2 regions of the Thioalkalivibrio sp. ALMg3 genome follow, and region 1 is predicted to be linked to the other one. Evidence: predicted binding sites of a transcription regulator. Region 1 holds the regulator's gene; the other holds the start of a gene.
What was found. Region 1 encodes FNR, which switches genes on or off when oxygen is low (the NO sensors DNR and NnrR bind a similar motif). Its sites were predicted from a motif close to TTGATNTANATCAA; they were not measured.
Positions count from the first base shown of each region.

Region 1 (16,018 bases):
CCACGCGGTGCAGAAGAGCCTGAAGCCAATGGCGGGGATCAAGAACATCATCGCCGTGGCTTCCGGCAAGGGCGGGGTGGGCAAGTCCACGACCGCGGTCAACCTGGCGCTGGCCCTGGTCGCCGAGGGCGCGCAGGTCGGTATCCTGGATGCCGACATCTATGGCCCCAGCCAGCCGCGCATGCTGGGGATCAAGGACAAGCCGGAATCCAAGGACGGCAAGAGCATGGAGCCGCTGGAGCGCCACGGCGTGCAGGCGATGTCCATTGGTTTCCTGATCGACGAGGACACGCCAATGATCTGGCGTGGCCCGATGGTTACCCAGGCGCTGGAGCAGCTCCTGAACGAGACCAACTGGAAGGAGCTGGACTACCTGATCATCGACCTGCCGCCGGGCACCGGTGACATCCAGCTCACCCTGTCGCAGAAGATCCCGGTCTCCGGTTCGGTGATCGTGACCACGCCGCAGGACATCGCGTTGCTGGATGCGCGCAAGGGCCTGCGCATGTTCGAGAAGGTCGAGGTGCCGGTGCTCGGCATCATCGAGAACATGAGCATCCACATCTGCTCGAAGTGCGGCCACGAGGAATACATCTTCGGCCAGGGCGGCGCCGAGGGCATGGCGGAGGAATACGGCGTGGATCTGCTGGGCGCACTGCCGCTGGACATCCGCATCCGCGAGCAGGCGGACGGTGGCGAACCCACCGTGGTCGCCGACCCGGAGGGCCGCATCACGGAGATCTACCGCGAGATCGCACGGCGCACGGGTGCCAAGCTGGCCGAGCAGTCCAAGGACTACAGCAGCAAATTCCCCAACATCGTGATCCAGGACAACTGATCCGGTGCGCCACCAGGGACAGGCCCAATGAGCATCAAGGCGGACCGCTGGATTCGGGAGATGGCCGAGACGAAGGGCATGATCGAGCCCTTCGAGCCCGGCCAGATCCGCTACCGCGACGAGCAGCGGATCGTGTCCTACGGGACCTCGAGCTACGGCTATGACGTGCGGTGCTCCGATCACTTCAAGATCTTCACCAACATCAACTCCAGCATTGTCGACCCCAAGGGCTTCGACGAGGGCAGTTTCGTGGACGTGCAGTCGGACTGCTGCATTATCCCGCCGAACTCCTTTGCCCTGGCGCATACGGTCGAGTACTTCCGCATCCCGCGCGATGTGCTGACCATCTGTCTGGGCAAGTCGACCTACGCGCGCTGCGGCATCATCGTGAACGTGACCCCACTGGAGCCCGAGTGGGAGGGCCACGTGACGCTGGAGTTCTCCAACACCACGCCGCTGCCCGCCAAGATCTACGCCAACGAGGGCGTGGCGCAGATGCTGTTCCTGCAGTCCGACGAGGTCTGCGAGACCTCCTACAAGGACCGCGGTGGCAAATACCAGGGCCAGCGCGGCGTCACGCTCCCGCGCACCTGACCCAACCCTTCAAGTACGGAGTAGGCCCGCCATGCGTATCGTGATCGCGCTGGGCGGCAACGCCCTGCTGCAACGCGGCGAGACCCCCTCGGCCGAGGCCCAGCAGCACAACGCCCAGCGTGCGGCGGCAGCCATCGCGGCCGTGGCGCGCGAGCACGAGGTGGTCGTCACCCACGGCAACGGGCCCCAGGTGGGGTTGCTCGCCAATCAGGCGGAATGCGATCGCATCGCCTGGCCGCTGGATGTGGTCGGGGCCGAGAGCCACGGCATGATCGGCTACATCCTGGCGCGGGAGCTGCATAACGCGCTGGGCCATGACCGGGTGGCAAGCTTGCTCACCCAGACCGAGGTCGACCCGAACGACCCCGCCTTCGACCACCCGGAAAAGTTCATTGGCCCGACCTGGGACGCGGCCCGCGCCCGCGCGCTGGCCGACGAGCGCGGCTGGGACGTGGCACCAGACGGCGAGGGCTGGCGGCGGGTGGTGGCGTCGCCGGAGCCGCAACGCCTGCTGGGTATGGAGGCCGTCCGCAGTCTCGTGGATGGCGGGTCGGTGGCGATCTGTGCCGGGGGCGGCGGCGTACCGGTCGCGCGTGACGGCGACGGGCGTCTATACGGCATCGAGGCCGTGGTGGACAAGGACCTGACGGCCGCGCGCCTGGCCGCGCATGTCGGGGCGGACTGGTTGTTGATGCTGACCGATGTCGACGGCGTCTACATGGACTGGGGCACACCGGACGCCCGGCGCCTGAAGGCGCTTCTGGTTACGGCCGTGGAGCCGGCGGCGTACCCGGGCGGTTCCATGGGGCCGAAGATGGAGGCTGCACGGCGCGCTGCCCAGGGCGGCATTCGGGTCGGGATCGGTTCGCTGGAGGACGCCGCGGCTATCCTGGCCGGGCAGGCGGGGACCCGGATCCTGCCGGTGGGCGCCGCCTGAAGCCCTTGCCGGAACCCCCGCCTGTTACACTCGATGTTGCACGCCCGCCGCAGAGTTTGCAGGCTTCGAGTACACATGGATCAAGAGTGAAGATGATGCGAGAGATTCAGCGAGCCGCCCCCCTGGTGATCGGTCTGACGGCCGTGGGTCTGCTGGCGCTAGGCTGCGGCAGCGGCGAGCCGGAGGAGTCGGCCGGCCCCGCCCAGGGCCTGGAGCAGGGCGGCATCACGCCGCAGGACATGTCCAGTGACGAGGCGCGGCGCCCGCAGCAAAGCGGCATGCCCGCCGCGGACGTGAAGCGCGCAACCGACTGATTGGATCGTTGGCCTGCGGGGATTCCCCTGCGGTCACCACATGAGGTCGTCGGGTACCACGTAGTCCTTGTATGGGTCGTCCGGGGCAGGTTCCGATCCGGTTTCGTCCTCGGCGGGGATGACCAGTGGCCATTCCGGATCGCGCTCGCGGATGCGGTCGGCGGTCTCGCGTGGGATGACCCGGAACCCCTTTTCCGGGCGCACATCCAGGCCGGCAAGCGCGGCGCGGCCGTCGGCCAGGCGCTTTTGCAGGTCGGCGGTCACCGGGAGGTGGCGGATCTGCCCGCCCTGCTGGAAGTGATAATCCAGCGCGGCATCGCCGGTGGGAATCGGCGCCAGGTGGGTGCTGACCAGTTCGCGGATTTGCGCGTGGCGGGCCCGGCGTTCGGCACGTTCCTGCTGTTCGCGGTTCTTCTGTCGCGAACGCTCGGCCTGCTCGGCCTTGCGCGCCTCGGCCACGCCCGGGTCCGGACCCGTGTTGCGGTCCTTCTTCTTCTTCGCGTTCCCTTTCTGGGCCTTGTGCTTTTGCGACTTGGCCTGGCGAACCTGTTTTTCGTCGACCAGCCCCGTTTTCAGGAGCTGACTGCGCAGATCATCCGACATGAATCCTGCCGTGTTCGGTCAATGTGCGGGGAGCATAGCCGGAATGCGCCCTTGCGTGCAGCACGCGCTGTTCAGGCGGCCATGAACTCGCGCAATCCGTCGCGGATCTCGGCGTCCGGCAGATCGGGGAACAGGGTGCGCAATCGACGCTGGGGGTCGATGGCGAATGCGGGGGTGGTCTGCGGCGCCAGGCGCCGGGCCTCCGCGAGCAGTTGCAGGCCGGCGAGCCGCTCGCTTTGAAGCTCCAGTGCCAGCACCGCGCGGTAAAGCGCGTTGCGCTCGGGGGTGTGGAGCCGCCGGCGCAGTGCGCGGAGGCGTTCGGTGGAGGATGACTGCCAGCGCCGGGCCGTTTGCCGCAGTACGCGCCATTGCGAGGGTCCGAGGGGCTGCGGGTACCACAGGGCAAACAACGCGAGCATCACGTCCACGCCAAATTCGTCCTGCCAGCGCATCAGACGTTCGCGGGCGGTGGGATCGACCCACAGGGCGTCGGCGAATGCCCAGAAGGCGTCGAAGTCCGTGGCCGGCTCCGGGGTGTCCCCGGCTTCAGGCACTGCTCGCGGCGGAGGTGAAGGTGACCCCGGCCGTGTTGCGCAGGCCGTCGGGCTGGAGGATCTCCAGGTCCCGGGTGTGCAGGTTGATTACGCCCTGGTTGCGCAGCTGAGTAAACAGCCGGCTGATGGTTTCCTGGGTCAGGCCCAGGTGGTTGGCGATGTCTGCCCGTGACATGGGCAGGTAGAACCGCTCGGGGGACAGGCCGCGGGCGCGATGACGCTCCGACAGGGCGATCAGGAAGGTCGCCAGACGCTGCTCCGCGGTACGTTGGCCGAGCAAGGCGTGCAGGCTTTCGTCCTGGGCCAGCTCCTGGCTCATCACGCTCATCATGTGCTGGCGGAAGGTCGGCAGGCGGCCGGCGAGGTCGTCGACATGGCCGTAGGGCACGGCGCAGACGCTGGTGGACTCCAGTGCAATGGCACTGACCGGGTGCTTGCCGGAGTGGATCGCGTCCAGCCCCAGGAGGTCGCCGGCCAGCGCGAAGCCGGTGATCTGTTCGGTCCCGTCATCGGAGATCAGCACCGTTTTCAGTGCCCCGGTGCGGACCGCGTACAGCGCTTCGAACTTGGTCCCCATGGTGAACAGGGGCGCACCCTTGGCGATCGGCCGGCGTTGCTGGACGATTTGGTCGAGTTGCCAGAGTTCATCCTGGGGCAGGCCCATGGGCAGGCAAAGCTGGCGCAGGGTGCAGTGCTGGCAGGCTTGGGTGGGTCGTAGCGTCATGGGTGCAGGGTAGCCGTTTTTTCGACGTTGGGGAAAGCGATCTTCGGGGTATGCCATCGGGGATGGGAATGCGGTACTGTCCCCATGAGTTGTAGGCGATTACAGAAGGGTTTGCCGTCGGTCAGCCGGGCCGCACATCGAGATGGCTCGGTGTCTTCTCCCTCCGGCGGCTGCGTGGACAATGCGAGACATCGGTTATTAGACTGAGTCTAGAGTCTGCGGCACGGTCACGTTCGGCGTTACGCGTGGGGGCTGAGAGACCCGACCGCTAGAACAAGGACAGGGGTAGAGATGATCGAGCGGTTACTGGAGCAGTACATACGCTACGGGACCTTCGTGCTGCGGCATCCGGATGGCCGTGAGCAGCGTTTCGGGAACGGCGCGCCGGAAATCACCATGCAGGTGCATGACAAGGCGGCGTTACGCAAGATTGGGCGCGACCCGGGCTTCCAGCTGGGCGAGACCTACATGGACGGCCTGTGGTCGCCCGGCCCCGAGGGCCTGCAGGTGTTCCTCGACGTGGCCATGCGCAACTTCGCGCCGATGTTCAAGCAGCGGGTCAACCCTGCAGTGCGCATGCTGCGGGCCCTGATCGAGCAGGGCAACAAGGTGGCGCGCTGTTACCAGAACATCGCCCATCACTACGACGTCGATGAGTGGCTTTATCGTCAGTTCCTGGACGAGGGCATGTTCTACAGCTGCGCCTATTTCGAGCGCCCGGATATGACGCTGGAAGAGGCGCAGCAGGCCAAGTGCGCGATGCTGCGGAAGAAGTTGATGCTGGAGCCGGGCATGCGGGTGCTCGACATCGGTTGCGGCTGGGGCGGTCTGGCCTTCCATCTCGCCGAGCATGCCGGTGTCCATGTGGATGGCGTGACGCTGTCGAAGGAGCAGTTGCGGGTTGCCCGTGACGAGGCCAAGCGTCGGGGGCTCGAGGATCGGGTGCGGTTCCTCTATCAGGACTACCGCGAACACGACGACCAGTACGACCGCATCGTCAGCGTCGGCATGTTCGAGCATGTGGGCACGCCCAACTACGAGACGTTCTTCCGGCGCGTGCATGATCTGCTGAAGCCGGAAGGCATCGCGGTGCTGCACACCATCGGGCGCCAGGAGCCGCCTGGCACCTCCAACCCGTGGTTGAGCAAGTACATCTTTCCGGGCGGGTATACGCCGGCCCTGTCCGAGGTGATGGGCGCGCTGGAGCCCACGCCGCTGTACACCACCGATATCGAGTTCTGGCGCCTGCATTACGCCGAGACGCTGGCCGAGTGGTATCGCCGCTTCCAGAAGGTGCGGGCCGAGGCCGTCGAACGCTTCGATGAGCGTTTCTGCCGCATGTGGGAGTTCTACCTGGCCAGCTGTGAGGCCACCTTCCGCTGGTGGGATCAGGTGGTCTTCCACGTGCAGATGGCCAAGCAGCAGGATGCGGTGCCGTTGACCCGCGATTACCTCTATCGTGACGATGCCCCCGAAGTGATCTCCACACCGCCCGGGAAGGCCCGGGCACAGCCCAGCGACGCCGCCTGAAGGCGAGGGGAGCGATCCGGGGCCGATCCCGAAAGTACTGCAAAACTCGGGCGAACCGAACGCGCATTCCCTACACTAGTGGTCACGTTGCGGCCATGCCGGCGGTAACCACCCATTCCGGAGCAGGGGCGCGTGTTCGGTCGCTTTCGTAAACGCAGGGAGGCACAGGGCCAGGAAAGCCCGCAGGCCGGCGGACCGTCACAGGAACACGTCCTGATCGAGGCGGCCGGGCGCAGCCGCATTACCGAGGTGGCCGCCACCGCGCGGCGTGTTCCCTGGTCGCTGAACTTCCTGCAGTTGCTGTGGGCCGCCGGGCCAGTCACGTTCCTGGCAATGCAGGGCGGCTACTTCCTCGGTTTCGGCCACGCCGCCCCGGCACAGAACTTCATCTTCTTTGCCGTTTACACCCTGCTGTTCGGGGTCATCGGCCTGGTCGCGCGTTTCGTTGCGGACGCCACACGGGGCAAGCGCCAGGAGCGCTCGCGCGATCAGCTGCGCAACACCATCGACTTGCTGCCGGATCTGCTGTTCGTCACCCGCGACCTGGCGATGGGCGAGATGACCCCGGACATGCGCCGGCGCAAGGCAGCCCAAGTCCTGCTGCACGAAGTGGATATCGCCCCCGAGGCCGTGGCGGTCGCGGTGCGCGAGATGACCGGCGATGCCAGCCTGGCGGCTGCCGCGGAGCAGATCGAGATTTATCGTCGCCTGGGGCTGCGCTCGCGCGTCGCGGATCTGGTGGATGCGACCGAGGACTCCCGGCTCGCGGCCCTGGAGAAGCTGCATCACGAGGCGCCGGAGGTTGCGGATCTCCTGCGCGACCGCTTGCGGGGCGTGGCGCCAACCCAGGAGGACGGTGTGCGCCGGGTGGATCAGTTCCTGGATCGACTGTTCTCCGCCGCGGACGCCGATGACCTGGCGCGCTGCACCCTCGATGACGTACAAGCGATCTTTGTCCTCGCCTTCGAGTTGGTGAACGGACGCCAGATCAAGCGGCTGAGCTTCGAATGGTCGGGGGGCTGGCAGCTCGGGGCTGCCTTGGACCGCCTCGAATCCCAGGGCAACCGCTTCCGTGTGGCTCAGGCCGGGGTGGTCAGCCGCCTGCGCTCCCTCGGCATCCTGCTATCCCAGCACGAGGCGTCGGGCCTGGATCCACAGGCCCTGCGCGAGCCGATCGTCAGTCTGGGTCGTCAGGTGCTGGAGGCGCTGCAGCGACTGGAGGATCTCGAACCTCCGGAAAATTCCGCGGATGGGCAGCTCCTCGGTCTTGCGCTGCGCCGAGTCGAGGACCTGCGTGAGGCGCGCGACCACCTGATGCAGTCGCAAAGCCGGTACACCAACGCGGTAGAACGCTGGGAGGCCCTGCGTCGGGCGCAGGTGGAGAAGCGGGGTGAGAAGCGCTGGTTCAAACGCAGCGTGCGCGGCATCCGGGTGAGCGAGGAGCTGATCGAACTGACCGACGACCAGAAGCTGAAACTGGCCAGCCACTTCTGCTCTTTCCTCAAGGAACTCAAGATCGAGCGCGAGGGTGACCTGTTTTACTTTGGCGGCTCGGCGCTGGATGCGGAGACCGCCAAGCGGATCGGGATCCAGCTCGCCTTGATCATGGAGCCGCTGGTGGATCTTACGAATCCCAGTATCCAGCGCGCGATCTATGCCAACCCCGCGGCCTATCTGGGCGGGCTCTACGTGGGCATGAGCGCGGATGCCAAGGCAGGCCTGGGCTCGGCGATGGTGCGCAAGGTCCGGCAGGATCTCGGGCGCATGGCCGAGTGGCTGGCGCTGCGCCTCACGCGCATCTACAACCTGCCACTGAGTGACTCCATGCGCGATTTTCTGGTCAGCCACTATGGGGCCAATCGCGAGCGCCTGGAGATGCTGGCGACCCATACCGGGGACGAGTCGCACCCAGTGGCGCTGCGTGCCGAGCGCTCGCCCGAGTTCGACGCCATGCTGCAGGACAAGGCTTGGGGTCTGCTGCTCAAGCGCGGGACCCGCTACCTGTACGCGGAGGAACGGCGCCGCCGCTGATCGGCATCGATATGCGAGCCTGCTAGCGTCACTCGGGATCGCGTGGTGGGTGGGTTCGCGGCTGGTAATTTTGCGCCCAACTGTGTAGGGTTCGCTGCGTTCCTCGGTGCCCGACCAAGCGCTGCTTGGCGGGTTAAACGGGAAGATCGGTGAGTCTCCGGCGGGCTGCAAGGCCTCGGGACGAGTCCGACGCTGCCCCCGCAACGGTGATCGAGCGAGAGACCGTCTGTCGGTTTCTGATGGTCGCGGCCAGTGCCACTGAACACGATGTTCGGGAAGGCGCCGCATCGGACGCTCGTCAGCCCGGAGACCGGCCAGGGAATGATCGCGCGGCATGCGGCGGGCATGCGAGGCGGATGATCGTGCCGGGCCGTTCGCCGGTCCTGGCCGATCCCCCTCGTGTCTGTCTCCCCCTGTCTGCGCGATCCCGACGAATCAACGGCGTGCGGGCGGCTCGCCGGGAGACAACAAAAAATGAAACGCACAGCACTTTCCGCGGCCATCCTTCTGGCCACTACTCCCGTTCTGGCGGACACGCCGGATACCAACGAAGCGCAGACCCTGGAGACCGTCCAGGTCACCGCTTCGCGCATCGCACAGACGGTAGACCAGACCCTCGCGGCGGTGACCATCATCGACCGTGAAGAGATCGAGCGCCTGCAGCCCCAGCAGTTCACCGATCTTCTGGAAGGGCGAGCCGGCATCGAGACCTCCCAAACCAGCGCCTTCGGGAAGACCACTTCCGTCTTCACCCGGGGGTCGAGCTCTGGGCACACCCTGTTGCTGGTCGATGGAGTTCGAATGGGTTCTGCGACGGGTGGCGGGGCAAGTTGGCAGTTCCTGCCGCCGGAGGAGATCGAGCGCGTGGAGATCGTGCGCGGACCGCGCACCAGTATCTACGGTTCCGACGCGATCGGAGGGGTTGTGCAAGTCTTCACCCGTGAAGGCCGCAAGGGGCCGCCGAAGGTTAGTGCATTTTTCGGTGGCGGTAGTTTCAATACGTGGGAGGTCGGCGTTGGCGTAGCGGGTGGTACCGAAAACACGAACTACAGCTTCTCGGTCAGCCACTTCGATACCGACGGCATCAACGTCCAAGACGGTGTGGGCGATGAAGACCGCGATGGCTATGACAACACCTCGCTTGCCACCAAGGTCTCGCACCGGCTCGATAATGGAGTCGAGGTTTTCGGTAATGTGCTGTATTCAGAGGGTAGAACCGAAATAGACGGCACTGAAGATGAAACCGATTTTCGGCATGCCGCCCTTCGTGGTGGCTTGCGAGTGCCTGTAACCCCTTTTTGGGATACCGAATTCAGTGTTAGTCACAGTCGCGATGAGAACGATAATTTCAACGAAGGCGCTTTTTCTTCTCGCTTCGATACCAAACGCAACGGTGTGGATTGGCGAAACGATCTCGAGATAACGGATCGTGTTTATTTGATTGCCGGCATCGATGCGTATGAAGACCGGGTGGATAGCACCACCGATTATGCTGAAGATTCTCGGTACAACGTTGGAGCATACTCGGTGATTCAGGTTGGCTTGGGCCGCCATGATTTCGAGGGAAGTTTGCGTTATGACGACAATGAACAGTTTGGCGACAAGGTGACAGGGCAGGTAGCCTGGGGTATGCAGGCTACCAACATCCTACGGCTGCGCGCGTCTTATGGAACGGCCTTCAATGCGCCTACGTTTAACCAACTGTATTGGCCGGGGGCGGGTGATCCAGAACTTCAAGCAGAAGAGTCCGAAACGGCTGAAATAGGCCTTCGCGCTAGCTTTGATCAAGGGTATCTGGATGCCTCGATTTTCCAATCGAGAGTGGAAAAAATGATTCCAGTTTGGCCACCTGAAAACGTCGACGAAGCGAGGATTTCCGGGCTTGAGTTGGAGGGTGGATACGAACGTTATGATTGGATTTCGCGCGCTTCGTTGACCCTTCTGAATGCAGAGGATCGTGAAACAGGCAATGAACTTCCTCGCCGGTCCCCGGTAACTGCCCGCTTCGATCTGGATCGGCAGTTCCAAAGTTTCTCGGTCGGGGGGTCTGTGATCGCGAAGAGTCGCTCGTACAACGATGCCAACAACGATGAACAGCTGTCTGGCTATGGCCTTCTGAACCTACGCGCGAGCTATCAGATCCATCCGGAATGGCAGCTTCAGGCTTCGGTCCAGAACGTGTTCGACAAGGACTACGAGACGGCGGGCGGCTACAACCAGCCGGGGCGTGCCGCGTTCGTGAAACTGCGCTATCAGCAGAGGTGATCCATGGGTAATCGACTGTCGAAGATTGCGACCCGCACGGGTGATGAAGGCCGAACCGGCCTTGGTGACGGCTCGCGAGTGGACAAGGACTCGCATCGCGTCGAGGCCTTCGGTGATGTGGATGAGCTGAACAGCGTGATCGGCCGGTTGCTGATCCATGACCTGCCCGAAGAGGTCCGGCGCTCGCTGGCGCTGGTGCAGCACGAGCTGTTCGACCTGGGGGCGGAACTGGCCGTGCCGGGCCATCAGGCGTTGCCGGATGCCTCCGTGGAGCGTGTGGACGTGGAGCTTGAGTCCTTCAACGATGATCTGCCGGCCCTGGAGGAGTTCATCCTCCCGGGCGGCGGGCCTGCCGCGGCCGATTGTCATATCGCCCGTACGGTCTGCCGCCGGGCGGAACGGCGTCTCGTTGCGCTCAATCACCACGAGGCGTTGCGCCCGGGTTCGCTGGCCTACATCAACCGGCTGTCGGATCTCCTGTTTGTGCTCTGTCGCGTGCTCGCGCGCCACGAGAACGGCGAAGAGGTCCTCTGGCAGCCGGCCAGCCGGCGTGGCTGAAGCGCTCTTCTGAGGGGCGCCGCTGCGGCGGCGCCCCAATCCCATTGCAGTGGTCGCTGGCGTGTCGGGTACACGCCTCGCGGCCCCTTGCGCCTGTTTTTCGGGAAATCTCCATGCGTTTTCGTCGCACAACCCTGATTGCTATTGCGTTTTTTCTATTCGGCGTCGGAACGGCCGGGGCCGGGCCGCTCCTGGTGGGTGTTGTTTCCGATCGCTCGGCGGCGGAGGTCGCCGCCGGGGCGCATCGCTTCCTCGAGGCCCATCCGGAGGCGGAGGTCGTACTGCGCACCCCGGAGCAGCTCACGGACAAGTCGGACGAGGCCGTCGCGGCGCTGTGGCGCGAGGCGGACGCGGTGCTCGTCGCGGCCGTCTTCGGGGATCAGGCCGCGCGCCTCGATCGCCTGTTGCGGGAGGCCCCGCCGCCCGAGGGAGCCCCGATCCTGGCCATCAACAGCGTTCGCCACCTGACGGCGTTGTCGCGGATCGACGGTGAGGCCGTACTCGCGGGGCTCGATGACGAGATGCGTACCGAACTGGCGGCCAACCCGGATCCGGGTGAGGACCCGCGCGCGCACCTGTCCCGACAGCAGGAGCGCTTCCCCGAACAGGCGGACTGGCTGACCGGGCGGGCGTTCTACCAGGGGCGCACGCCGGAGAACATGGAGGGCCTGATGCGCTGGCTGGCCGCGCATGGCGGGCACGCGATCGACGTACCGGACCCGGACCCGCGCGAGACCATCCGCTACTACCGCCATGGCAGCTCCAGCCCCGATTCGGACGCCCTCGATCTGGAGGAGGGTCCGGCCGTGGCGCTCCTGGATCTGGATACCGGCGACCGGCCGGGCGACCGCGCCCTGCTGGATGCGGCCTGCGAGGCCCTGGAGAACCGCGACATCCAGTGTTTTGTGGTGCTCGCGCGCTGGGGCGGGGCGAGCCGCGAGGCGATCGAGACGCTGGAGAAGGTGACCGGGCCGGCGGATCTCGCCGGGATCGTGAGTCTGCAGGACTTCGTGGTCGGCGGGGGCGGCAACCGCGAGGCGGTGGCCGAGGCCTTCGGCGAGCTGGATGTCCCGGTGATCAAGGGCATCCGCCTGGCGGATGTGAGCGCAGCCCAGTGGCGGCTGTCGCACGAAGGCATCCCCTGGGACAAGGTGCACTACCACGTGGCCATGCCGGAGTTGCAGGGTATGAGCCAGCCGATGGTGCTGGCGGCCGCGGGCGCCCCGGAACAGGATGAACGCACGGGTGTGCGCCTGATACTGACCGAGCCGGTGGGCGAGCGCGTGGAGGCTTTGGCCGACCGGGTGGCAAGCTGGCAGCGGCTGCGCACCCTCGACAACGCGGACAAGCGGGTCGCGGTCGTCTACTACAACCATCCGCCGGGTCGCCAGAACATCGGCGCGGACAAGCTGGATGTGCCCGAGTCCCTGCTGGAGATGTTGCAGCGGCTGGAGGCGGCCGGCTATGACCTGGGCGACAACGTGCCGGAGGATGCCGAAGCCCTGCTGGACATGATCCAGGACCGGGCGGTGAATCTCCCGGAGCAGGCAGATGCGCTGGACGCGATCGCCGGCCGGGTGGCCGCGCTCGATCGCGAGCAGTACCAGGCCTATTTCGACGCCCTGCCGGAGTCGATCCGGGCCGAGTTGGTGGATGGCCCGATCGGCTACCTGCAGGCGAGGCTGGAGGCGGCCAAAGCCGCCGACGAGATCGATTTGGCACAAGCCGCGCTGGAAAGCGGTGTCGGTGATCTGCGCCACATGCTCGAGAGCTATCCGCACGCGGCCCAGGATCGAGCGCTGGATCTGCTCGCACAATTCGAGGCGGCCTGGGAGGCCACGCTGGCGGGTGAGGACGCGCATGCGACGACCGAGCAATTGCGCAAGGCGCTGGTGCGCACGGGCATCCCCGGCCTGACCGGCTGGGGCGAGCCGCCGGGCGAGGCGATGACCCGCGACGGCGAGATGTTGTTCCCGGGGATCGAGTTCGGCAACGTGTTCATCGGCCCGCAGCCGCCGCGCGGCTGGGAGGTCAGCGAGCGCCTGCTGCACGCGAATACCACCTTCCCGCCGACCCACCAGTATGTTGGTTTCTACCACTGGATCCGCGATCACTTCGAGGCGGATGCGCTGGTCTATGTCGGCCGCCACTCGACCCGGGAATTCCTGCCGCGTCGGCGGGCGGGTCTGGCGGCAGATGACTACCCCGAGATCCTCGGGGGCGCCCTGCCGATCATCTACCCCTACATCGTCGATGGGGTGGGCGAGGGCATCCAGGCCAAGCGCCGGGCCATGGGCGTGATGATCAGCCACCTGACCCCGCCATTGGCGGCGACCAAGCTGTACGACAGCCTGCTGGAACTGCGCCAGCTGGTGGAGACCTACGAGGCCGCGGCTCAGCCGGATGCCGCCACCCGTTCGCGGGCGGTACAGACCCTGCGCGAACGTATCGAGGATCTCGGCCTGACCGAGACCATCGAGCGGGAAATGGCCCGGGGGCATCATCACGACCACGGGCACCACCATGACGACCACGGCGATCACCACGTGGGTCATGACGAAGAGCCCGACACCACCGGGCATGGCGAAGGTCATGCGGACGAACATGGCGACGAGCAGCGTGACGCGGACCATCACCGGGAACATGGGGATGAAGAGCACGAGCACGCCCATGAGCATGATCATGAGAACGAGCATGCGGATGAGGGGCATGACGAACACGCCACGACCCGGCTGTCCGAGATGGACGAGGAGTTGCTGGTCCACGAGATCGGCCACTACCTGACCGACATGCAGGAAGACCAGATGCCGCTGGGGCTGCACGTGTTCGGGCGCGACTGGAGCGACGAGGCCGTGGACACGATGCTTGAGTCGATGGCCGGTGACGACGCGATCGGCGACGACTGGGACGCGAAGCTGCGCGGATCGCCGGCCAGCGAGCGTGCGCATCTGCTGGCGGCCCTGGAGGGGCGTTTCGTGCCGCCGGGGCAGGGCAACGATCCGATCCGGACGCCGGAGGTGTTGCCGACCGGGCGCAACTTCCATGCGCTGGCGGCGGATCTGGTGCCCACGCGCATTGCCTGGGGCATTGGCCAGGAACTGGCCGCGGATGCCCGTGAGCACGGCGATCCCGAGGCCGACGGCAGCGAGGCGATCATCCTCTGGGCGTCGGATACCGTGCGCGACGAGGGCGTGATGATCGCCTTCGGCATGGATATGCTGGGCATTCGCCCGGCCTGGAACAGTCGCGGGATTGTCCAGGGACTGGAGCGCATGGACCTCGACGAGGCGGAGCGTGACCGCCGTCGCGATGCCCTGTTCACCACCTCCGGTTTGTTCCGCGACCTCTACGAGGACCAGCTGGTGTGGCTGGATCGTGCCGCCCGCCTCGCGCTGGATGGCTCGTCCGAGATCATTCTTGCGGAATACCCCGAACTGGAAGAGGCACTGGAGGCGGCCCTGGCCCCGCTGGGGCAGGACCTGCGCGATCCGGGCGACGAGCCGCTGGCGCGTAACGATGTGGCCGCGCAGTGGGTGGAGGACACCCAGGCCCTGCGTGCGGCCGGGCTCGATGGCGCCGGGGCCGGGCAGCAGGCGGCCCTGCGCGTGTTCGGCTCCGCGCCCGGGGCCTACGGCGCGGGGGTCAACCGCCTGGCGGATCGCTCCGGCGCCTGGGAGGACCGTGCCGAACTGGGTGCGGCCTACCTGCGGCGCATGGGCCATGCCTACGGGGCGGATGAGTCCGGTGGCTCTGCGCACGAGGCCTTCGAGGCCCGTCTGGGCCAGGTCGGGCGGACCTACCTCGGGCGGGCCTCGCATCTCTACGGCCTGCTGGACAACGACGATGGGTTCGACTTCCAGGGCGGTCTGTCCACCGCGGTCGAGAGCATCCGCGGCGAGGTGCCGGACAACCGCGTGCTGCAGCATGCCGATCCGGACGACCCGCGGGTGGAGACCCTGGGCCGCGCGCTGATGCGCGAATTGCAGGGGCAGAACCTGAACCCGCAGTGGATCGAGCCGCTGATGGATCACGGCTATGCCGGGGCCCGCACCATGGCCCGGGACTTCGTCGACAACCTGTGGGGCTGGCAGGTGACCAACCCGGAGATCATCCGCTCCTGGGTCTGGGACGAGGTGCACGACGTGTACCTCCAGGACCGCCACGGGTTGGGGATGCAGGAGTTCCTGGCCGACGGCCACAACGTGCACGTGAAAACTCACCTGCAGGCCGTGCACCTGGTCGCGGCCAGCCACGGGTTCTGGGACGCCGATCCCGAGGTGCTGGATGCCTTGTCCGAGCGCTTCGCGGAACTGGTCGCCGAGCACGGCCTGCCCGGCAGCGGTCACACGCGCCCGGATCATCCCATGCTGGACGAGGTGGCCGAGCGCCTGGACGACGCTGACCTGCGCGAGGCCTTCGACGCCGTGCGGGCGGCCGCGCAGATCGATCGGGCGGAGCCGGAAGCCGACCCCAGCCGTGTCACCGAGATCCAGCCGCTGGAAGATCCGGCGGCGCGCGAGATGCAGGAGATCCCCGAGCCGGCCAAGACCGAGGGCGGCCAGGAGCCCGGCGACGAGACGGCGGGTATGCCCTGGCTCCCCTGGCTGGTTGCCGCTGCGCTGTTCCTGCTGCTGCTCGGCGGTATCGCCGCCGGCCGTCGCCGATAACGCTCGCTGGATATTTTGCCTGTAGGCGCCTGCTGGCATGCGAACCGACCATGCCCTGGCGGTCTCGGGCAGGTGCTTCGCCTGCCAGCAGACTTCTACAGGGCCGGTGTCATGATTGAACGAAGGGTAACGAGGTAAACCGAATGTCTTTCTCGATCACGATGGAGCTGATGGACACCGTGGTGCGCTGGCTGCTGGAGCCGGTGATCGTCGGCCTGCTGGTGCTGGTCGCGGTCGCCGTCTGGGAGCTCGGGCTGGCACTGGGTGAACGCTCCGGTGGGGTACGCCGTCTGGAATTGAGCGGCGATGCCGAACGCCTCGCCTACCGTGCCCGGCGGCGCATCGACCGCGCCGATCTGCTGGCGCGCATCGGCCCGATGCTCGGGCTGATGGGGACGTTGAT
Region 1 is NZ_KB906221.1:75,335-91,352, reverse strand. Features, by position in the region: gene apbC (iron-sulfur cluster carrier protein ApbC) at 1-838, shown strand, start outside; gene dcd (dCTP deaminase) at 866-1,432, shown strand; gene F622_RS0104275 (carbamate kinase) at 1,464-2,369, shown strand; gene F622_RS0104270 (hypothetical protein) at 2,465-2,683, shown strand; gene F622_RS0104265 (DUF2058 domain-containing protein) at 2,717-3,286, opposite strand; gene F622_RS0104260 (DUF2390 domain-containing protein) at 3,358-3,840, opposite strand; gene fnr (fumarate/nitrate reduction transcriptional regulator Fnr) at 3,833-4,564, opposite strand; gene F622_RS0104250 (cyclopropane-fatty-acyl-phospholipid synthase family protein) at 4,856-6,094, shown strand; gene F622_RS0104245 (hypothetical protein) at 6,227-8,125, shown strand; cobalamin riboswitch at 8,213-8,459, shown strand; gene F622_RS0104240 (TonB-dependent receptor domain-containing protein) at 8,600-10,390, shown strand; gene F622_RS0104235 (cob(I)yrinic acid a,c-diamide adenosyltransferase) at 10,394-10,948, shown strand; gene F622_RS0104230 (cobaltochelatase subunit CobN) at 11,062-15,615, shown strand; gene F622_RS0104225 (MotA/TolQ/ExbB proton channel family protein) at 15,759-16,018, shown strand, end outside.

Region 2 (16,018 bases), on a different contig from region 1:
GAGGCCCAGGGGTTCCGCGTGGGCATTCTGGCGCAGCCGGACTGGACCTCGGCCGAGCCGTTCCGGGCCCTGGGGCGGCCGAACCTGTTCTTCGGCGTGACCGCCGGGAACATGGACTCGATGGTCAACCACTACACCGCGGAGCGGAAGATCCGCTCCAACGATGCCTATACCCCGGGTGACGTGCACGGCAAGCGCCCGGACCGCGCGGTGATCGTGTACGCCCAGCGCGCCCGCGAGGCCTACAAGGATGTGCCGGTCGTGGCCGGCGGGATCGAGGCCAGCCTGCGGCGTATCGCGCACTACGACTACTGGCAGGACAAGGTGCGCCGCTCCGTATTGCTGGATTCGCGCGCCGACATCCTGCTGTTCGGCAATGCCGAGCGCGCCCTGGTAGAGCTCGCCCATCGCGTCGCTGCGGGCGAGCACCCGCGCGAGATCACGGACCTGCGCGGGACGGCCCTGCTGCGGGACGCGGTGCCGGCCGGCTACGTGGAGCTGGATTCCAGCGAGGTCGATACTCCCGGACCGGTGGATGCCAACCCCGACCCCTACGCCATGGTCTCGCCCGAGACCTGCGCCGATGCCGAGGCACAGGATGCGCAGGCGGCAGAAGCGGAGGCGGGCGCGAAGGTCGTGCGTTTTCACCGGGATATCCCGCGCGGCACCCCGCGCGAGCAAACGGTGATCCGTATTCCGGCCTTCGAGCAGGTGAAGGGCGATGCGGTGCTCTACGCGCATGCCTCGCGGGTGCTGCACCTGGAGACCAACCCGGGGAATGCCCGCGCGATCGTGCAGCGCCACGGGGACAAGGAGGTCTGGCTCAACCCGCCGCCGATCCCGCTGTCGACCCCCGAGATGGATGCGGTGTTCGATCTGCCCTACGCGCGGGCCCCGCATCCCTCCTACGGGGATGCGCGCATCCCGGCCTGGGAGATGATCCGCTTCTCGGTGAACATCATGCGTGGCTGCTTCGGCGGCTGTACGTTCTGTTCCATCACCGAACACGAAGGGCGGATCATCCAGAGCCGCTCCGAGGACAGCGTGCTGCGCGAGATCGAGGAGATCCGCGACAAGGTGGACGGGTTCACCGGCGTGATCTCGGATCTGGGCGGCCCGACCGCCAACATGTACCGCCTGGCCTGCAAGGACCCGAAGATCGAGCAGAGCTGCCGGCGACTGTCCTGCGTGTACCCGGGCATCTGCAGCAACCTGGACACCGACCACGCGCCGCTCATTCGCCTGTACCGCAAGGCACGGGCGCTGCCGGGCATCAAGAAGATACTGATCGCCTCCGGGCTGCGCTACGACCTGGCGATCGAGTCACCGGAGTATGTGAAGGAACTGGTGACCCATCACGTGGGGGGTTACCTGAAGATTGCGCCGGAACATACGGAAACCGGACCGCTTTCGCGCATGATGAAGCCGGGCATGGGGACCTATGACCGGTTCAAGGCCATGTTCGAGAAATACTCGAAGGCGGCCGGGAAGGAGCAGTACCTGATCCCGTATTTCATCGCCGCGCATCCCGGCACCACCGACCAGGACATGCTGCAGCTCGCGCTCTGGCTCAAGCGCAACGACTTTCGCGCGGATCAGGTGCAGGCATTTCTGCCCAGTCCCATGGCCCTGGCCACCGCCATGTGGCATTCCGGGCGCGACCCGCTGCGCGGCATCCGGCGCACGACCAGCGAACGCGTCCCGGTGCCTCGCGGGGCGCGCGCGCGGCGTCTGCACAAGGCGTTCCTGCGCTATCACGATCCGAACAACTGGCCGCTACTGCGCGATGCCCTGCAACGCATGGGGCGTGCGGACCTGATCGGCAATGGCAAGCATCAGCTGGTGCCGACCTGGCAGCCGGCCGGGACCGGTCAGGGTGCGGCACGTCCGTCCACCGGCGGGCGCATCACCCGAGGCGGCAAGGCGCTGAAAAAGCGCGGCCAGACCTTCCAGACGCAGCACAACGGCGTCGAGGCTGCGGCGCGTCCCGGTGGCAAGCCAGCGCCAGCGGGCAAGGCCGGGGCACGCTCTGCCGCGCCCAAGGGCGGCAAGCCGCGCGCGGGTGGTGGGAAGGTGCGCAAAGGGCGCCCGGCCGGAAAACGACCGCGCGCCTGACGCCGCTGCGGTTCAGGACGCCGCGTCGGGCACCGGGACCTGGCCTTCCAGACTGATGTTCAGACCGGTGGTGGTGCGGTCGCCGGGGTCCAGGAAGTACAGATAGGGGCCGACCACGGCCTCGGGCTCGGGCAGGAGGTCGGGGTTTTCCCCGGGATAATGGCCGGCGCGGAAGCGGGTGCGCACCGGGCCGGTGTCGATACCGTTCACGTGCAGGAAGCGCGGTTCGTTGCGATGCTCGTGCGACAGGATGTCGATCAGGCCGTCCTGGGCTGCCTTGGCCATGCCGAAGGCGCCCCAGAAGGCCTTGCGGGCGTTCTGAGTGGACACGACCAGGCTCCCGGTGGGACTGGCCTCCAGCAGCGGCAGGACGGCCTGCGTGAGGAAGAACGGGCCGTGCAGGTTACTGTTGATGACCTTGAACCACAGCTCCGGGTCGTAGTTCTTCATCGGCATCAGGGCGCCGGCCCAGCCCGCGTTCAGTACCAACCCGTCGAGGCGGCCGAGGGAGTCGCGGATGTTCTCCGCCAGGTCACCATAGTCCTTGACCGTCGCGCCTTCGAGATTCAGTGGGTAGATCGCGGGCTGCGGGTGACCGGCCTGTTCGATCCGGTCATAGACCGCTTCGAGGCCCTTCAGGTCCTTGTCCAGCAGGACCACGATCGCGCCGGCCGCGGCACAGGCCTCGGCAACCGCGCGGCCGATGCCGTCGGCGGCCCCGGTGACCAGGATCACGCGTTCATCGAAGGCGCCGGGTTCCGGGCGGTAGGCGAGCAGGCGGGGAATATCGAGATCGGTCAAGGATGGTCCTCCAGGTACAGGTGCGCCGATTCTAGTCCAGATTGTACGGCCGCTTCGAGCGTGGACGGCAGTGCAGGCGTCAGGTAATCCCCGGCCAGATAACACCCCGGCCAGGGCGTGCGGGCCGGCGGGCGACGTGCATCCAGACCGGCTTGCGCGTCCAGCGTCGCGCGGCGTTCGCAAATGCTGTGGCCGGTCTCGGGTTCGCCCAGTTCGGGGAAGGTTTGGGCCAGGGAGCGGGCGACGGTGCGCCATCGCGCATCCGCCGTCAACGGTTCGAGGTCGTCGGCCGCCGAGATCACGACCGCCAGCCAGTGTGGTGCCCCGGCGACATGCCGCGCGATCAGCCATTGGCCATGCTGGTCCAGCAGCCCCTGTAGTGGCGGAAGATCATCAAGGCGCCGCGCATAGCGCAGGTAGACCGTGCAGATGCTGCGGGCGCCCATGGCATTCAGGCCCTGGTGCGTGGCCTCCCAGCCGGTTTCGTGTGGCAGCAGGGCAGCGGCGGCGGCTGGAGGGGTCGCCATGATCACGCCGCGCGCCGGGCTCGCCACGCCCTGGCGGTCGCGCAGGCGGAAGGGGGCGGCGTCGTGAGTCGTGCTGCGCTCAATGGCGGTGATGCGGCGGCCCAGATCCACTCTGGCGCCACGCTCCCGGAGTTCCTGTACAGCCGGTTCCGGGAACAGCTCGCCGAGTGGCCGCGCGGGGACGAGAAGGCGCGCGGCTTCCGGGCCATGGTTGAGTGCCAGGCGCAGGACGTTCTGGAATATGCGGGCCGAGGCGGTTCGGGGCGGGGTGTTCATCACCGCCAGGCACAACGGGTCCCACAGGCTGCGAATGAGGGCGTCGGGCTGACGGCGCTGGCGCAGCCAGTCGAGGACGGGGAGATCGTCGCGCAGGGGCCGGTGCAACATGGCGGCGGCGCCGGACAGGGCACGCAGGCGTGTACCAAGGGAGTGCTTCGCAAGCGCCCGGTAAAGCGCGGCGGCCAGGGCGGGCAACCGGGGCGAACGTGGTTCCAGCTGGAACGCCGGGTCCTGCGGCCGGCCGGTGGGCTCGAACATGCGCAGGCCGAAGGGCAGGGCCTGAAACGCCTGCTCGGGGTTGATGCCGACCGAACGGATCTGCTGCAGGGTCTGCTGGCAGGCCCCGACCAGGATGTGCTGGCCGTTGTCGAGCGGGGTGCCGTCCAGGTCGAGGTTGCGGGCACGGCCACCGGGGGTCTTGCCGGCCTCGATCAGGTGCACGGATTGCCCGGCGCGAGCAAGCGCCAGCGCAGCGGTCAGGCCGGCCCAGCCCGCGCCGACCACGACCGCCGGGGCCGGGGGGGAGCTGGAGGTCATGGCATCAGGCCGCGCGGCGGCGTTGTTCGCGCTTCAGGCGGCGCGCGGTGCGCCACGCGATCCACAGCTTGCGGATCGGGGTCAGGCGTACGCGGTGTTCCAGCACGCGATAGCCATCGTCCGCGATCTCGTCGAGCAGGGTGCGGTAGATGGCCGCCATGATCAGGCCCGGGCGCTGGGCGTAGCGGTCGGCGTCCGGGAGGTGTTCCTCGGCGCGTTCGTAGTAGCGTTGTGCCCGTTCCGCCTGCTCCGCGAACAGGGCGCGGTGGCGGTCGTCGGTGATGTTGATCTGGAATTCCTCCGGCTTGACCCCGTGCTTGCTGAGCTCGTCCATGGGGATGTACACGCGGCCGCGCATGGCGTCCTCGTGCACGTCGCGCAGGATGTTGGTGAGCTGCAACGCCATGCCGAGGTCGTGGGCGTACTTGAGAGTGCGCCGATCGGTGTAGCCGAAGATGTGAGCGGACAGGATGCCCACGACGCTGGCCGCGCGGTAGCAGTACAGTGACAGCGTGGTGAAGTCCGGATAGCTGTCGTAGTCGAGATCCATCTGCATGCCGTCGATGATCTCGTCGAAATACTCGCGCCCGAGGTCAAAGGCGGCGATATGCGGCTGCAGTGCCTGGGTGATGGGGTGGCGGGGTTCGCCGGCGAACAGGCGCTCGATCTCCTGGCGCCACCAGTCGAGCTTGGTGCGCGCAATGCTCTCCTCGCTCACCTCGTCGACGATGTCGTCGACTTCCCGGCAGAAGGCGTACAGCGCCGTGATGGCGCGACGGCGATCCGGTTCCAGAAAGCGGAACGCGTAGTAGAAGCTGGAGCCGCTTTGCGCGGCCTTCTCCTCGCAATACTCGTCGGGGGACATGCGCTCTCGCGTGGCGGGTGTCGAACAGGGAGGAGAAGGCTAGCACAGGCAGCACAGGGGGCGGGAGAGGGCGCCGAAGGCGGATTGTTGACCTGTATCAAGCTCGGGCCTGGCGTGCGGCCGTAGTCTGCAGAACCAAGGTCGCGAGTGCGCGGCGACGGCTGTGGAGCTCCCAATGGAACAACGCCTGGTGTTTGATCCCGAAATCCTGCGCCGCTACGACGTGAGTGGGCCGCGGTACACGTCGTATCCCACCGCGCCACAGTTTCACGAGGGCTTCGACGACCGCGCCTATGCCGAGGCGGCGCAGGCGACCAACGGGGCCGATCCGGCGCGCCCCCTGTCGCTGTACGTGCATGTCCCGTTCTGCGACACGGTGTGCTTCTACTGCGCCTGCAACAAGGTCATCACCGGAAATTACCAGCGCGCCCAGCGCTACCTGCAGTATCTGGAGCGCGAGGCCGAATTGCAGGGCGAGCTGTTCGATCGGGAACGCACTGTCGGGCAGCTGCACTTCGGGGGCGGCACGCCGACCTATCTTGGCGATGACGATCTGCGCCGGGTGATGGCGACGCTGGCGAGGCACTTCCGCCTGGACGAAAGCGATGCCCGCGAGTTCTCCATCGAGATTGATCCGCGCGCGGTGCGGCCCGGGACCATCCCGCTGCTGGGCGAGCTGGGTTTTAACCGGATCAGCCTCGGGGTGCAGGATTTCGACCCGAACGTGCAGCGGGCGGTGAACCGCATCCAGCCGTTCGAGGTGACCGCGCAGGCGGTGGAGAAGGCGCGGGCCAACGGCTTCGAATCTACCAACCTGGACCTGATCTACGGCCTTCCCTTGCAGACGGTGGAGACCTATACCGCCACCCTGGAACGCGCGCTGGAGCTGCGCCCGGAGCGCCTGGCGATCTACAACTACGCGCACCTGCCGCAGATGTTCAAGACTCAGCGCCAGATCCGCGAGGCCGACCTGCCGGACGCCGCGGAGAAGCTGGCGATCCTCGAGACCACCATCGCTCGCCTGACCGATGCCGGCTATGTATACATCGGCATGGACCACTTTGCCCTGCCGGACGACGAACTGGCCACGGCCCAGCGCGCCGGGACGCTGCAGCGCAATTTCCAGGGCTACTCCACACGGGCGGAGTACGACCTGGTGGCACTGGGGCCGACGGCTATCGGCAAGGTGGGCGCCACCTACAGCCAGAACCTGCGCGAACTGGATGCCTATTACGCGCGGCTGGATGCCGGGCGCCTGCCGGTCTTTCGCGGACTCGAACTGAGTGCCGACGATCGGCTGCGCCGGGACGTGATTACCGAACTCATGTGCCACTCGCGCATCGATTTCGCCGCGATCGAGGCGCGCCACGGGATCGTGTTCGGCGAGGTCCTTGGGGATGCACTGGAGCGGCTGCAGGGCATGGAGGCCGATGGACTGGTACGGATCGGCGCGGGGCGCCTGGAAATCCTGCCGCGCGGGCGGTTGCTGCTGCGCAACGTCGCCATGGCCTTCGACGCCTACCTGAAGACGGAGAGCGCGCAGCGCTACAGCAAGGTAGTGTGAGCGGCTTGACGGCGATCCGTTCTCGGCGGAAGCTTTGAACAATAGCAACCGGTAACAGGGACGTTCCGGTGAAGACGACACGTTACTTCGAGACTGTACGCGAGAGGCCGGATCGGCGAATGATCCGGGATCACTGGATCAGTAGTGCAATCGACCAACCGTTGTGCGAAGAAGTCCAAGGCGATGGGCGTATCCGCAGATGGGCTCGTGTCGAGGAGGCTGAAGGACGCTACCTTCGCGTTGTTCTGCTGCCGGATGGAGAAACCGTTCACAACGCCTTTTTCGATCGAGGGTTCCAGCCATGAAACTCCAGTACTTCGGGGATACGGATACGCTTTATATCGAATTCCGAGGCGATAGCGTGGCCGAAACCCGCTCGCTTGACGAGAACACTACCCTGGATGTCGATGCCAGTGGTGGTGTTTGCGCCATTACCTTTGAGCACGCTAGCGAACGAACTGACCTCCAGCACCTTACGGTCGAGGGCATTGCCGCTTGATGCCTTTTAAGCTCTCAGCTTAACCAGGGGTTCTCGGCGGCTCGATCCCTACGGTCTTCGGCGGCGCGGCCGAAGGCTGTGGCTCAGGATGATCCAGGCGTCGCGGGTACGCAGGCGCGGGCGGGCAAAGACGTCGTCCTGCTGGCGCAGCCGCCATAGGATGCGCGCCCCGCCGTTGATGATCGCCCGGATCTCCAGCCCCATGCGCCCGCGCAGCAGGCCGCCCAGCGGCGCCCCGGCGCGCAGCAGCCGGTCGGCGCGGGCGTATTGAAACTGCATCAGGTTGCGTAGCTGGAAGGTGGTCTGCCCGGTGGCCAGCATCGCTTCGGTCACGCCGTACTGGTCCATCTCTTCCTGCGGCAGGTAGATGCGGTTGTTCTCCTGCAGGTCCTGCTGCAGGTCCTGGTAGAAGTTGATCAGCTGCAGCGCCGAGCAGATGGCGTCCGAGTACCCCAGCATCTCGTCGGTCGGGTTGCCGTTCAGGTGCAGCATCAGCCGGCCAACCGGGTTGGCCGAGCGGCGGCAGTAGTCCATGACCTCGCCGAAGGTCGCATAGCGGGTCTGTTCCAGATCCTGCAGGAAGGCGTCGATCAGGTCGGAGAACGGCGCGGCCGGGAGGTCGAAGCGGGCGCGGGCGTCGGCAAGGGCAATCCATTCGGGTTCGTGTTCGGCGGCGGGGTCTTCCAGGATCTGCACCCGTTCCTGCATCGTCAGCAGCGCCTGGCGCCGCTCGGCGACCGGACGCGGGTCCTCGTCGGCCAGGTCGTCGGCATCGCGTGCGAAGCAGTAGATCGCCGCCACGGGGCCGCGCAGGCGACTGGGCAGCAGCCAGGAGGCCACGGGGAAGTTCTCGTAATGCGCCTTGGCACGCTGGCGACAGTGGCGGTAGGCCGAACGGATACGGGGCGACATGGGTGCTCAGGCCCTGTTTCCGGCGTGCGGGGCGCCGGGGTGGGCGGATTCAGCGCGCAAGCCCGGGCTCCGTGGCGGCTCCGTCGGCGTACCAGGCCCAGAAGTCGTTCGGCTGTTCCAGGGCGGCATCGGCGCCCCATTGATCCGGACGCTGGTTGGCGTCGATGTAGCCCCAGTTGGCGATCAGGGTGGGCATGCCGGCGGCCCGTCCGGCCGCGATGTCGCGTTCTGCATCGCCCCAGTAGCAGTGGCGTTCCGGCGGCAGGCCAGTCTGCCGGGCGGCCAGCCACATGGGTTCCGGGGCGGGTTTGCGCTGGGGCAGGGTATCGCCGCTGACGACGGCTGCCATGCGCGCATGCAGCCCGAGGGCCTCCAGCAGTGGATCGGTCAGCCAGCCCGGCTTGTTGGTCACCACGCCGACGGACCAGCCGCGGGCCTCGCAGGCGTCCAGCAGCTCTGCGAGTCCGGGAAACAGGGCGGTGGTCCGGCACAGGTCGCGGGCGTAGATCTCCAGGTAGCGCTTCTTGAGATGCTCCGCGAAGGCGGGATCGGCGTCCGGGAAGGCGAGATCCACCAGGGCCCGGGACCCGTGGGAGACAAAGTTACGCACGACCTCGAACGCCAGCGGCGCACGGTCGTGTTCGGCCATCAGGGTGACCAGGGCCGCATGCATGTCGGGAGCGGTGTCCAGCAGGGTCCCGTCGAGGTCGAACAGGACCGATCCGAGTTCGTGGGTCATTCGTCGGGGCCGGCTTCGTCGCGGCGGGCGGCCATCAGGTAGTTCACGTCGGTGCGGGCGACCAGGCGATAACGCCCGCTCAGGGGCGAATAGGTCAGGCCGGTCATCGCGGTGACCTCGAACCCGTGGCGGCGCAGGGCGGTGCCCAGTTCGGAGGGACGGATGAAGCGGCCGTACTCATGGGTGCCGGTGGGCAGCATGTGCAACACGTATTCGGCCCCCACGATGGCCTCGGCAAAGGCGCGCGGAGTTCGGTTGATGGTGGACAGGAACAGCCAGCCGCCGGGGCGCACGAGCTTTGCAAGGGCGTCGATGACGGCATCCGGATCGGGCACGTGTTCCAGCATCTCCAGGCAGGTCACCACGTCGTAGTCGCCGGCGTGACGTTCGGCGTGCGCCTCGGCGGTGGTGTGCAGGTAGTGGATCTCAAGCCCTGCCTCCACCGCATGTTCGCGCGCCACCTCCAGGTGTTCGGCGCCGGCGTCCAGCGCGGTGACCTGAGCGCCGCGAACCGCCATTGCCTCGGAGAGGATGCCGGCGCCGCAGCCTACATCCAGCACCTTCTTGCCGGCGAGATCGGCCTGGCCGTCGATCCATTCGAGGCGCAACGGGTTGATCGCGTGCAACGTGGCGAAGGGGCCCTTCGGGTCCCACCATTCGTGGGCCCGATGGGTGAATTTGTGGATCTCGGCGCTATCGACGTTTGCGTGCGCAGAAGTTTGGGAGAGGGGTTCGGGGCTCATGGCGTCTGTCTCGCTCAGGCAGTCAGGCAGTGGGCTGCTGGGTTTCCAGCACCCGGATGCGCCAGTACTCGGCTTCGGCGTGGAGATCCTGCGAGTTCAGCGTAAGCAGTTCGCGGTCGCGTAGCAACGGCCGTCCGGCCACGTAGACATCGCGCACGGCATCGCGGGTGGCGGCGTAAACGATCTGTGCACTGGGGTCGTGCGCCGGTTGCAGTTCCAGCGCCTGCAGGTCTACTGCGACCACATCGGCCTGCTTGCCGGGCTCCAGGGAGCCGATCCGATCCGCGAGTCCCAGGGCTTTGGCACTCCCCAGCGTCGCCATTTCCAGCGCGGCGGTGGCGGGCAGGGCGGCGGCATCGCCACTGACGCCCTTGGCCAGCAGTGCAGCGGTGCGCATCTCGCCGATCATGTCGAGATCGTTGTTGGAGGCGGTGCCGTCGGTCCCGAGGGCGATGTTGATGCCGGCGGCCTGTAACCGCGTGACCGGGCAGAAGCCGGAGGCGAGTTTCAGATTGGATTCCGGGCAGTGGGCGATGGAGATCGGGCGTTCGCGCAGTAGATCCAGATCGGTATCGTCGACCTGGGTCATGTGCACCGCGATGAAGGGCTGGTCCAGCATGCCAAGGCGTGCGAGGCGGGCCAATGGTCGTTCGCCCTGGTCGCGCAGGGCGTCGGCGACCTCGCTGGCCGTCTCGTGAACATGCATGTGGATGGGCACGTTCAGTTCGCGGGCACGGGCCGCCACGCGCTCCAGGCTTGTATCCCCCACGGTGTATGGCGCGTGCGGGGCGACATTGAAGGCGATGCGGTCATGGTGCCCCCAGTTCGCGACGACGTCCGCGCCGCGCTGGAAGTATTCGTCTGCCGTGCTTGCCCAGGGCGTGGGGAAGTCGAACACGGTGAGGCCCAGCGAGGCGCGGATGCCGGTCTCGTCGACCACCCGGGCCGCATCGTCCACAAACAGGTACATGTCACTGAAGCACGTCGTGCCCCCGCGCAGCATCTCGGCTATGGAGAGGCGGGTGCCTGCGCGTACGAATTCGGGGGAGAGCAGCTTGCCCTCGGCGGGCCAGATATAGCGCTTGAGCCAATCCATCAATGTGTGGTCGCTGCCGATGCCGCGCAGGAGGCTCATGCCGGAATGCGTATGGGCGTTCACCAGGCCCGGGATCAGGACCTGTCCGGGGTGGTCCCGGTACTCGGCGTCGGGATGGTTTGCGCGAGCGGTGGCTTGCGGCTCGATGGCTTCGATCACGCCGTTACGAATCACCAGGGCGTGATCCCGCAGGATGGTGTCGCGGGGAATGACCGGGAGGATCTGCGGGGCGCCGAGGATCAGCGTCTGGGCGTTGTGCATGGCGGTATGTCTGCGCGGGGGCCAGGGTCGCGCATGGTACCCGAAAGGGGCGGCATTGCGCCGCCCCGGGAAACGGCCGGGACTACCAGCGATTAATCGCCAGGCGGCCCGGACCGGTCAGTGCCAGGGCGATGGCCGTGAACAGGAACATGCCCTGCAGCTCGAGGGCCCAGCCGCCGGTGCCGGTGAGCAGGAAGACCTCGTGGGTGTGGGCGAGCGCGATGGCGAAGAGCATGTTGATGGCGATAATCACCGCGCCGATGCGCGAATACAGGCCGATGATGACGAGGATCGGGGCGAGGATCTCGCCGATGTAGACGCCATAGGCGAGGATCGCCGGGAGTCCGGCGTTGGTAACCATGCCTTCGATGCCGCTGATCCCGCCAGTCAGCTTGGCGATGCCGTGCAGCAGGATCATGATCCCGAGGGCCAGGCGGAGTACGAGCTTGCCACTGTCGTCTAGCGTGTTGTCCATTGCCATCCTCTCCTTGTCGTGCTGCGGATCGATGTCCCCAGTCGCTACGGTCGGGCCTGTGCCCGACCGGGTTTGTCCCCGGGCAACATCCGGCCAGGGCATGCGCCCCTTTGGGATGTACCTGTGGCGGGTCAGCCGGCGTCGCGCCCCAGACGCTGGGCCCGGGCGACCTCGGCGACGTGACGCCCCTGCGAGGCGGCCATGCCCAGTTCGTTCTCGCTCGGCTGGCGCGAGCCGTCGCCGTCGGCCAGCGTGGTCGCCCCGTAGGGGGTGCCGCCGCAGACCTCGCTGACATCGAGCAGGCGCTTCTCGGTGTAGGGTAGACCAACCACGGTCATACCGTAGTGCAGCAGGTTCACGATGGTCGAGATCAGGGTGGTCTCCTGGCCGCCGTGCTGCGAGGCGGTGGAACTGAACACGCTCCCGACCTTGCCGACCAGCTTGTCGCCGAACCACAGGGCACCGGTTTGATCGAGGAAGTTGGCCATCTGCGCGGCCATCCGGCCGAAGCGGGTAGGGGTGCCGATGATGATCGCGTCGTAGTCCGCCAGTTCTTCGGGCTTGGCGATGGGGGCGGCCTGGTCGAGCTTGGCGCCGGCATTGCGGGCCACGTCGTCCGGCATCAGCTCGGGGACGCGCTTGATCGTGACTTCGGTCTCCGGGACCTCACGGGCGCCGCGAGCCACAGCTTCGGCCATCTGCTCGATGTGGCCCCAGGTGGAGTAGTACAGGATCAGGATCTTGGTGCTCATGGCGAGTCGCCTCTGGTTGGCTAGGTTGCAATACCCGCCACCTTAGATCCGATTTATACGAATGAAAATGGCGAAAAACGGCTCAAACGATTCGAATAATACGAATGGTTAGGGGTAGGTTGCGGCGTTTCCGTTGCCGCTCTGGCGCAGCACCAGGGCCTCAAGTTCTGCCAGCGTGTCGGGATGGCCGTACAGGTAGCCTTGAAAGTGGCGGCAGCCGAGGCCGAACAGGAAGGCCCGCTGCTGGTCGTTCTCGACACCTTCGGCGATGACGTCCAGGTCGAGAGTGTGAGCCAGGTTGACCACCATCTGGGCGATCGCGGCATCGTTGGGATCGTCCAGGACGTCGCGTACGAAGGACTGATCGATCTTCAGCTGAGCGAGGGGCAGTCGCTTGAGGTAGGCGAGAGAGGAGTAGCCGGTCCCGAAGTCGTCCAGGGAGAACTCGATGCCGAAGCTCCGCAATTCCTCGATGTGGGCAATGACGGTCTCCACGTTTTCGAGCAGCATGCTCTCGGTCAGCTCCAGCTTCAGGCGGTGCCCCGGGGCGCCGGTAGCCTCGAGCGTCTCGGCCAGATCGCGCACGAAGTACTTGTGCCGGAATTGGCGCGCGCTGACGTTGACCGACAGGGTGAGGTCCCGAAAGGCGGGCTGGTGTTTCCAGGCGGCCAGCTGCTCACAGGCCGCGCGCAGCACCTTGCGGCCAATCGGGACAATCAGACCGGTCTGTTCAGCCACGGGGATGAACTCGGCGGGCGAGATCATCCCGCGGCTGGCGTGCTTCCAGCGCAGCAGGATCTCGGCCCCGATAACCGCGCCCGACGTGTTCACCTGTGGCTGGTAGTGCACGCTGAAGGCGTCCTGATCCAGGGCGTGGCGAAGCTCGCTCTCCAGTTCGAATCGGGCCTCGACGGCGCGGTGCAGCTCGGGGTCGTAGAAGCGCACAGTGTTGCGCCCGGCGTTCTTGGCCCGGTACATGGCGAGGTCCGCCTGCTTGAGGATCTCCTCCACGCTCAGACTGCGGCCGCTGAACAGTGTGGCGCCGATACTGGGCGTTACATGCCGCCTCTGTCCCGCCAGCTTGAATGGATCGCGAAGAATCTCGATGAGCTTGCGACCCACGGCCTCGGCCTGGGTCGCCGCGCGTGCCGGGTCCGGGTGGAGATCATTGAGGATGATGACGAACTCGTCGCCCCCGAGGCGGGCGAGGGTGTCCGCCTCGCGCACGGAGTTCAGCATGCGCTCGGCGACCTGGCGTAGCAGGTCGTCGCCGACTGCATGGCCGAGGGTGTCGTTGATGTCCTTGAAGTTGTCGAGATCGATGAACAGCAACGCGCCATGCAGTCGGGTGCGTTCGGTATTGGCGAGACTCTGACCCAGCCGGTCGTGCAGCAGGGTGCGATTGGGCAGTTGGGTCAGCCCGTCGAAGAAGGCGAGACGCCGGATCTCGTCCTCGGCCTGCTTGCGATCGGAGATGTCGGTCATCGTGCCGAAGGTCGCCATCACCTGGTCGTGGTCATCGAAGCGGGCACTGGCGTAGATGCTGACCCAGCGGATGTCACCGTCGCGGGTGCGCAGACGGATCTCCTCGGATTGCGAATGGGAGCCGCCCTCGAGGAGGGTGGCACAGAAGCTATGGGCGTCGTCGTGGTCCTCGGGGGCTACAAAGTCGCACAGCGGGCGGCCGAGAGTCTCTTCCACGCTGAACCCCGTCAGGGCCTCCCAGGCTGGATTCAGCAGGGTCCAGTGGCCTTCGGCATCGGTACGGAAGATGACCTCGGAGATGTGGTCCACCACGTCGCGGTAGCGGTTCTCGCTTTCCGCCAGAGCATCGGTGGTGCGTCGGTGGGTGGTGATATCCAGGGTCAGGCCGCGCAGGCTCTCCCGGCCGTCCGCGTCACGGGCCCAGGAGAGGATGTCTCGCAGCCAGATCCACTGGCCGTCGCGATGGGCGAAGCGGTAGTCCACCGTGCGCGGGCTGGTCCGGCTCTCGCGGGCGGCGTTCTGCACGCGCGGCAGGTCGGCAGGGTGGATATGCCGGGCGCGCAGCTCGCCCCGGCCCAGGTTGTGGGCCGGGAAGCCCAGCAGACGGCGGGTGTCGCCGGACACGAACTCCCATTCGTGGGTGCGCGGGTCAGCCTCCCACAAGATCGCATTGGCACCGCCGAGCATGGACTCCAGGCGTGCGACCGAGCGGTTCAGTTGCTGGTTCTGTTGTTCCAGGGTGGTCTGGGTGGACCCCAGATGGGCGGCGACATCGTTGAAGGTGCGCGCGAGGTCGCCGAACTCGTCGTGCGACCGCACCGGGATGCGATGGTCCAGACGGCCGCCCTGTAGCGCCTTGCCGCCCTGGTTCAACAGGCGCAGGCGGCGAGTAATAACCAGGCTGAAGACCACCGCGGCCAGCATGGACAACACGAGCACGCCCAGTGCCAGCAGGACGTTGCGCTGCAGGAGGGTGGCGGACAGGGCGTCGATCGCATCGGTGGAATAGCCCACCGCCAGGGTCCCGAGCGGTTGCCCGGCCAGCTCAATGTCGCGCAGGATCTCGATCTGCCCGGGCGTGGTGCGCGTGCCGTCCGCGCGTGCCGGGATGGTGTCCGGCGAGATGCCCACCGACGCCATCGGCTGGTCCTGGGCATCGAGTACCACGGCATAGAGGACATGGGAGTCGTCCGCGACGAGCTCGAGCAGGTCCTGCAGCATCGCCGGATCCGCGTAGGCCAGGCCGGGGGTCAGGGCGCTGGAGAGCAGGCGGCCCTGCTGTTCGGCAAAGCGTTCCAGCATCTGCGACTGGTTCTGCTGCACCTGGGAGATGCCGCTGATCATCAGCGCTGCCACCATCGCGACCTGGATCGCGACGGTGCCGATGATGATCTGCCAGGCGAAATTCAGGCGCATGTGGGGGGCGCCGACGCCTGTGGGGCGATGCCGGCAGGGGTTGGGCCAGAGCTGGTTGGAGCCGGGCCGGGAAGGGGCATCGACGGAATCCGGGTTGCGTGCGCGCCAGAGTCACCGCGTGGTGCGGCAATGGATGTTATCCCGACCATTTTAACGATACTGGACGATGGATGCCCGTGCCGTTTGAAATTTGGGGGAAGGCCACGGCGGTCGGGGGCGATCATTGGGGTGGGTGGATGGCGAGGTAGCGGGGGAGAAGCCGAAACCCCAGGAGCGGTCAGCGTCCGCGCGGCGGGCGTGATGGATGCTGCGGGCTGGACTTACGGGGTCGGGTTCCCGGCCGGGATGGGGGCCCGGAGATCGAATTTGGCTTCCAGGTCATCCAGCGCACCCTGAAATGCCGCGTACTCGCCGGCATGCGCCTCGATGAATCCGCGGTGTCCGATATGCCTCAGGAGTGTTGTGCCGGACGGGCTCTGCTGCAGCGTGATCAGGCGATGGTGCAACCGCGGGATGTCGCGATCCAGACGTTCGTGTACCAGAAGGGTAAGCCCCGGGAACCGTTCGGATTGGGCGAGGATACGCACCAGGCTTCCGTCGCCCAGCGACATGTGGCGTTGGCGGGTGCCTTCCATATCCGGTCGTACCGGCAATACGTTGCCTTCGATGATCATGACGAGGGCATCGGCGATTCCGCGTTGGAATGCGGCCACTGCCGCGTTGTTGTGGTGATAGTGCAGGTAGCGGGGCGGGCCGGGTGGGTCGGGCCAGTCCTGGGCGTCAGTCAGGCTGCGTGCGAGGGTCGCCGCGCGGCTTTCCTTGTACGGGACTGCGAGGGATCGGCCTGCGAGGCCGGCAAGCGAATCGATGCCACCCCCGGGCCGCACCAGGAGGACCATCGCCAGCTCTTCCTCGCTGCGTACCAGTAAGCGGTAGGGCCCGTTTTCCGTGA
Region 2 is NZ_KB906220.1:301,167-317,184, reverse strand. Features, by position in the region: gene F622_RS0103615 (YgiQ family radical SAM protein) at 1-2,115, shown strand, start outside; gene F622_RS0103610 (SDR family NAD(P)-dependent oxidoreductase) at 2,128-2,916, opposite strand; gene hpnE (hydroxysqualene dehydroxylase HpnE) at 2,913-4,259, opposite strand; gene hpnD (presqualene diphosphate synthase HpnD) at 4,264-5,124, opposite strand; gene hemN (oxygen-independent coproporphyrinogen III oxidase) at 5,300-6,688, shown strand; gene F622_RS0103590 (DUF2283 domain-containing protein) at 6,990-7,187, shown strand; gene hpnC (squalene synthase HpnC) at 7,236-8,099, opposite strand; gene gph (phosphoglycolate phosphatase) at 8,149-8,838, opposite strand; gene ubiG (bifunctional 2-polyprenyl-6-hydroxyphenol methylase/3-demethylubiquinol 3-O-methyltransferase UbiG) at 8,835-9,581, opposite strand; gene F622_RS0103570 (TRZ/ATZ family hydrolase) at 9,604-10,938, opposite strand; gene F622_RS0103565 (DoxX family protein) at 11,021-11,413, opposite strand; gene wrbA (NAD(P)H:quinone oxidoreductase) at 11,545-12,165, opposite strand; gene F622_RS0103555 (EAL domain-containing protein) at 12,274-15,066, opposite strand; gene F622_RS0103550 (PhnD/SsuA/transferrin family substrate-binding protein) at 15,387-16,018, opposite strand, start outside.
Region 2: the regulator FNR is predicted to act here: its motif matches at 5,212-5,225, upstream of hemN (oxygen-independent coproporphyrinogen III oxidase).